2 regions of the Paenibacillus sp. VT-400 genome follow, and region 2 is predicted to be linked to the other one. Evidence: riboswitches for the same ligand, from Rfam matches in the RefSeq annotation. Region 2 holds a riboswitch; the other holds the start of a gene.

Region 1 (3,421 bases), 430 kb from region 2:
CCGAGCGAGAGAGGGCAAAATCAATCGATGCGCCTTGCCATTGACGACCAACTCCCGGTCCTACAGGTGTGCGCCCGCGGGTTGGCTTCAATCCAAACAATCCGCTAAAGGAAGCCGGGATACGAATCGAACCTCCTCCGTCACTGGCTCCGGCAAGAGGAACAATACCCGAAGCTACAGCAGCAGCGGCACCACCACTTGAACCACCCGGGGAGTGATTGATATTCCATGGATTGCGAGTGGGACCATGAAGACGGGGCTCGGTAATATTTTTCAAACCAAATTCAGGTGTATTGGTATGTCCTATGAAGATAAAGCCTGCATCACGGAGTCGAGTGACAAAATTGGAATTGCGTAATGCACGATGCTCGCTGAACAAACGGGAGCCTGAAGTCAGAAATTCACCTTCCAAGGATTGCGAGATATCTTTCAGGAGCAGGGGAACACCGGCAAAAGGTTGTTCTCCAGGTCGAACCAAACCGGCTTCCTCCCGTGCACGAGATTCATATGTACGAATAACCGCATTAAGTTGCGGATTCACTTCTTCAAGGCGTGCAAACGCCGCTTCAAGCATTTCAACCGGGGATACTTCCCGGGATCGGATCAGTTCAGCCAAACCTACGGCGTCGTAGGAGGTATATGAGAATGAAGACATTATGATCGTTCCTCTCTGAATATAATTCATCTGTTTATTCCATATGTCATCGTACCACCCGATTAGACAAAAGACAAAACATAGAAGAATCGTAGTGCGATGATATGGATATTCGTTATGAGGTTGGAGGGAAAGAGGGGAGTATTTGCATTTGCGATATAGAAATAAAGCAAAGGATTACTCGATCATTTTGCTAATTGAGAAAATGATCGAGTAATATCGAGTCATGGAAATAAAAAACCACTGCTCATCTTATTTGATGTGCAATGGTTTTATTTTTATATTTGACGACTATTTGTTTATATGAGAACCTCACATATATCCACTTACTCTGTACGAAGCTTTGGTGCAGCATCGGCCGCAGTTGATGATCTTTCCTGCTGTCTGGAAATGGCGAAGAGGGCCACCCAGATCAGGATAAAACCAAGCAGCTGCTCCCATGTAATCAGTGTACGGAAAGCAATCCAGTTCACCAACACACCCGCCATCGGGAAGCTAAGTTCTGCGAGTGTTGCAACAGAGGCTTTGGTTGACGACAGACCTTTGTAATACAACAGAAGACTGAGCAAACCTGGTAACAATGCCTGACCGAGAATGTTGAGGATGACAGCAGTCTGTTCACCCGTTCCGGACGGAAACGTCCATGCCGCACCTTCGTTCCACGTCATAAAGATCAGGAGCGGGAGAGCAACGACAAAGCGCAGGGAGGTGACGGTTTCGTAACGCGCCTGACCCAGCATCAATCGTCCCATAACGGTTGAACCTCCCCATAGGGCAGCAGCCCCAAGGGATAACAAGCTTCCAGCATGAATCCAGTTGTCCCAGTTACCTAATGGCAATGTGAATCCAAATGTAAGCAGGTACGTTCCTGCTAATGCAATGAAGAACAATCCACCGAAGCGACGTGGCAACGTTTCTTTTAGTAACAGTTTAGCCAGCACAATAGCGAAGAGTGGTTGCATTTTTTGCAATAAAAGCACAGTATTCGGATCGTTATGTGTTAGTGCCATGGTGAACAATACCGTTGCGAGTGCTGATCCTCCCCATGAGATAAAAATCACGGCAATCCAGTGGCGAGCACGCAGGTTTTTCAGATCAGCTCGAAATTTCCACAGTACGGGAATGGCAATAAGACTGACGATGATATGTTCCACCAGTACAATCTGCGTGGATGTCATCGTATTTAGCAAAATAATGCGGAAGAGTGGGTCGACACCCCATAAGGCGGCGCCGAGAACTACAAGCCAGAATCCGGTATTACTTCGTTCCTTGCGGTAAACAGGTGATGCTGCTGATGTCTTTTCCATATTCAGGACTCCTTCGTCAGAACACGGAATCTTCAGTTGGCAAAATCGACAAAAGCCCCCGTTTTGGTATATACCAAATAAACGGGGGCTCATCCAAGGACATGCGTCAGGAAAGAGGCCTTCCCGTGAACGGCATGTCAATGTGTTGATCTTCTCTCATCCGGACTGTACCGTCGGCCTTGGATTCACACCAAGTCAGTCGCTGAATGTCCTTCGTTAAGAACTAATAGCGAGTCGCGGGCTGGTTCCGAAGAACATCACCGCCGGTTGGGAATTGCACCCTACCCCGAAGATCCTATTCAATTATATAGTGTGTTGAACAAGCTGTAACATTAATAAGTTCATCTTATTCCTGTAAGCGCTAGCAGTTCAAGCATTTTTTTTAGAAAACGATTTTCCAGCTTCCTTGCTGTCTGCGAAGGAGCACGATCTGACCTGCGTGATACGCATCATGGAGTACCCAGCGAGCTAGTTCGTGTGCCCATTTCTCTTCGGAGTCCATATATGCGGCTTCAAGATCTGACTCTTGAAGTGCAGCCAATTGATCTCGCAACTGCTGGGCTAATCGAGTTGTACCCTGCATCAGTGTATTCCAACCAGCTGCATCCGTTGCATCTCCCGGATTCCCAAATGTGTATTCATTGGAGTCTACAGCAGGAAGGGTAGGCTCCTTACCTTGCATGCGACATAATAAGCGATGGTTGTAATAATACATATGGTTAACCAACTGCCAGATGCTTAATCCCCCTGAGGGTGGAATCCAGGCTGCTTGTTCTGCTGTAAGACCCTCCAAGGATTTCAACAAAGGTACAATCCAATTACATTGATCCCAAGTATCATCCTTTTGAATAAGTAACACATCTAGTGCTGTTGTGTTCGTCATTGCCTTTTCCTCCTTGCGTATAATTGTGATAGGTGATGTAACTAGCTAAAACTGATTAATGAGGTTACACTTAATATAACACATCAAAGATGAGTTGTAACCTTCTTTGTTTAATTAGATGGTTACAATAAACGGAGGTATATATGGACAGGTTATGGACCGATTTTGTAAACAGCGATTATCACGACTGGCGTGGGGGAGATCGATCGGAGGACAGACTTGGGAAGGCGAGCTGGCAGCAAGATTTTCTGGAACGATGGCAACTTAACGCTGCTGTCCCTGCATCTCCAGAAGAGGAGTTGTCGATGAGAAATTTCAGGAATGAATTGTTGGCTCTTGGAGCCCGCGTGTCTTCTGGAGCATCATTAACGGATGTAGAAAAACAATGGTTGAACGGCGTTATGGGAGCAGGGCATGTGAGAAGAACATTGACTACAATTAATCAGGGACTGAAACTCCAACTGGTAGCTGTAGAAGCGCATTGGCATCAGGTTATAGCTGATGTAGCTGCTGACTTTGCTTTGACTTTGGTAGAGGGAGAAGGCGGCAGGATCCGGATCTGTGATAATTCGGATT
Region 2 (3,421 bases):
TCAAACACAATTGCATTCTGATCACGTGTTATACTACCAATCACTCCAGTACCATCAACATGGCCCTGTACGATATGTCCGCCAAAACGACCGCCTGATTGCATGGCCCGCTCCAGATTAACTTTACTGCCTGATTGCAGCTGACTGAGATTGGTATGGCGATAGGTTTCAGGCATTACATCGGCGGTAAAACCTCCACCTTCGAGCGTTGTCGCAGTTAAGCACACGCCGTTCACTGCTACACTATCACCAATCTTCAGATCGTCCATGATGGCGGAAGCTCCGATATTCAGGACCATCGCTTCGCCTTTCCGACCAATACGCCGGATCTGACCGACTTCTTCCACCAAACCGGTAAACATGCTGCCGCCTCCCTTTTTCAAGTTATAAAGAACCTAACTTTCTACTTTCAAATCCATTTATTTATTCAGGCCACACCGGAATACCGCCAATGCTGATATTATCTCCAACTTGTTCGATCTCCAACTGATTCAATTGAATCGCCTGATTCATACGCTCCACACCCTCGAAGCGGAAGCTTCCAGGTGTATCATAACCGCCTACAATCTTCGGAGCGATAAACATGAGCAGTCGATCAACCAACCGTGCCTCCAACATGGCTCCATTCAAGGTGCCTCCACCTTCAAGCAAAATCGAACCTATATCACGTTCACCCAACTTGCTAAGTCCGCTTAACAGATCCACACGTGGTCCAGGACCACAGCGTATAATCTCGACGCCGTAGGCTTCCAAACGTTCAGCAGCTTCAGGACTGGCTTCGTCTGTTGTCAGCACCCATGTTGGAGCAAGACCATCCTTAACCATTTTGGCACCTACGGGAAGACGTAACTTGGAATCCACTACAATGCGCACTGGACTAATGCCTTCGACTTGCAAACGGGTAGTAAGTTCCGGATTATCGGCGATTACCGTGTCGACGCCAACCATAATTCCCTGGTGCCGATGACGAAGGGCATGCACAATCTCACGAGCGGGCTCGTTAGAGATCCACTTGCTGTCTCCGCTGCGAGTAGCAATTTTGCCATCCAAAGTAGTAGCCGTCTTCAGTGTCACAAAAGGTAAACCCGTTGTAATAAACTTAATGAATTTTTCATTCATACGTCTTCCTCGCTCACGCAGTACGCCAACTTCAACTTCAATGCCTTGTTGACGAAGCATGCTTATACCCCTGCCGGATACTTGCGGATTTGGATCTTCACAACATACCACAACACGTTTCACCTTTTCATGAATCAGGCGTTCACTACAAGGTGGCGTCTTGCCATAATGACTACAAGGCTCAAGTGTAACGTATACCGTACTTCCCTCTGCATCACTGCCTGCCATGTTAAGTGCATGCACCTCTGCATGACCGGTTCCACGTTTCAGATGGCTCCCCAGGCCTACAATACGGCCTTCTTTCACAACTACACATCCAACGACCGGATTAATCCCCGTCTGTCCCTGTGCTCGTTCCGCCATATCCAATGCCAGTGCCATATAAAATTCATCATTGATCATTTCCAAATCCGTTCACCCCGCGGTTTAAAGTCTTGTTTATTAAAAAATCCCCGTCGAACAATCAGTTCGATGGGGATGATGAGAGACAAATGTCACCAGCAGGAGTGAAATGGATACAGCACGCCAACACTTTGCCCAAAACTTCATTTCGGGCAAGTGAAAATAGACACATACCTTAATGAACATCAATTACAGGTAAAGAGCTTTTATAGTGCGGCATATGTATGGAACTGTCCGGCGTATCCGGATCTTCCCTGCACAGTGCAAGACATCATAAAATCGTGACTGTGCAGCAATACTCCTGCTGAATGCAAACCTGTTAGGTCTGCACCTCTCCTTCTCCCATCCAGACTATACTGTCGGTTCTGGAATTACACCAGATCAGCCATCTGCCAATGGCAGACAGGTCACGGACTTTGCATCAAGTGCTGAACTTAGGTCCTTACACTTCCTGCATCACCGCCGGTAGGGAATTGCACCCTGCCCTGAAGGATTGCTTTCGTTATTACTTGGATGTTAGCACTTTAATGCCAAAAAATCAATTGTTTTTTGTTCCTTTTTGTCACATACTAACTTTTAATAAGCTAAGAAACAACAAAAAACCGCTTCCTCTCAGGAGGTACGGTTTTTGCTTGGAGGTACATTTTCACATCCATCGTATTATTCTACATATCAGGAAAACACCAGCTCGCCATATGCTTTAATTCTTTGGCATTATGGAATGGAGTGCGGTCAGGTCCTTGCAGTTGCGAAGTCGGAAGTGGGAACTCTCTTGCCACTCTTCTGACCCAACTTGTGGAATCAATCGCAATAGCCGAGCATTTCCAGCGTCCATTCGCTCTCGGTCGAAACGTCCCATGCAAATCTGCTTTTCCCGGCATATCTGGAAAGACTCCATCCAGATATTCAACGATGACACGCTTGTCTCTGACTTCATGACAGTATACAGTCACCCATACACCTTCCCGGACCCGAACAGCATACACATCGCCAGACTGTACCTCCCCGGTACCTGCATCAGGAGATGCCTTTGGTACTTTTCCGCGAACACTTCTCTTCTTCTCCAATGCTCCTAAGATCGTGTCCTTTACAGCTGGACTCTCATCAGGCTTATCCGCAAGAGATATATTATTCAGATCAAACTCATGAAATATCTTGTTCAGGTTGTTCTCATTAATTCCGATTGATGAGTCCCACCACGCCAGAGGGGCCTGCACTTCAACCCGCACATTGGGGCGTGCGTCACGCTGCATGTAAGAGGTGAATCCCGTGATCATTCCAGGATGTTCCGGCGTATCCAATATGCCAATCAGAGCTAACGTCTCAAGCAAATCACGGTAGGCATATTCCTTCTGCGTAGGCAAAAGACGTTCCTTCTTGAGCGCTACTGCTGCCTTGCTGTAACGTGTTTTGGGAGGTAATTCGCGCAGCACTGTTAACACCGCACGGAATGTCCAGCGGTCGTACTCATTGGGTATTGGAAGCTCCTGCGCGGCAGCCAGCTCTCGAAGTGCCAACACATATCCAAAAGGATCTCCGTCCAACGGGGTTCCATTGGTCATCCGCCAATACCATTGCAGCGTTGTGTCGGTTGCTTGATCTACACTTAATCCGCAGATCTTACAAGTGTTCGAAGATGGATATGGCGTATGTTCATGACTTGGCATACTGCTCGCAATAAGCTTGCCCGTAAGCAACGAGCGCCAGATCATGGGTGCTGACCACAAAGAGGATACAAAGGCCTGCGCTGCATCATTGATCGTCCATTGATTCGCAACTTTTTTCAGCTCAGTAATCGTTTCATCATGTTGCGGACGTACAAATCGATTCGGTTCATGCTCGTCTGCCTCAAGCGCTTCTCGATCCTTTACCGATAGACTATCCGGAACGACATGGCGCG

The links. Region 2 has a riboswitch for FMN ahead of ribD (bifunctional diaminohydroxyphosphoribosylaminopyrimidine deaminase/5-amino-6-(5-phosphoribosylamino)uracil reductase RibD). Riboswitches for the same ligand answer to the same signal wherever they lie in the genome.
Region 1: linked by a shared signal. The riboswitch ahead of EL84_RS23725 (DMT family transporter) and the one ahead of ribD (bifunctional diaminohydroxyphosphoribosylaminopyrimidine deaminase/5-amino-6-(5-phosphoribosylamino)uracil reductase RibD) in region 2 are both predicted to bind FMN.

Annotation. Positions count from the first base shown of each region.
Region 1 covers NZ_LELF01000067.1:2,981,735-2,985,155, reverse strand. The annotation lists gene EL84_RS23730 (amidase) at 1-655, opposite strand, end outside; gene EL84_RS23725 (DMT family transporter) at 982-1,962, opposite strand; FMN riboswitch at 2,107-2,260, opposite strand; gene EL84_RS23720 (DinB family protein) at 2,345-2,845, opposite strand; gene EL84_RS23715 (CGNR zinc finger domain-containing protein) at 2,989-3,421, shown strand, end outside.
Region 2 covers NZ_LELF01000067.1:3,415,288-3,418,708, forward strand. The annotation lists gene ribE (riboflavin synthase) at 1-362, opposite strand, end outside; gene ribD (bifunctional diaminohydroxyphosphoribosylaminopyrimidine deaminase/5-amino-6-(5-phosphoribosylamino)uracil reductase RibD) at 424-1,527, opposite strand; FMN riboswitch at 1,852-2,018, opposite strand; gene EL84_RS25675 (hypothetical protein) at 2,187-3,421, opposite strand, start outside.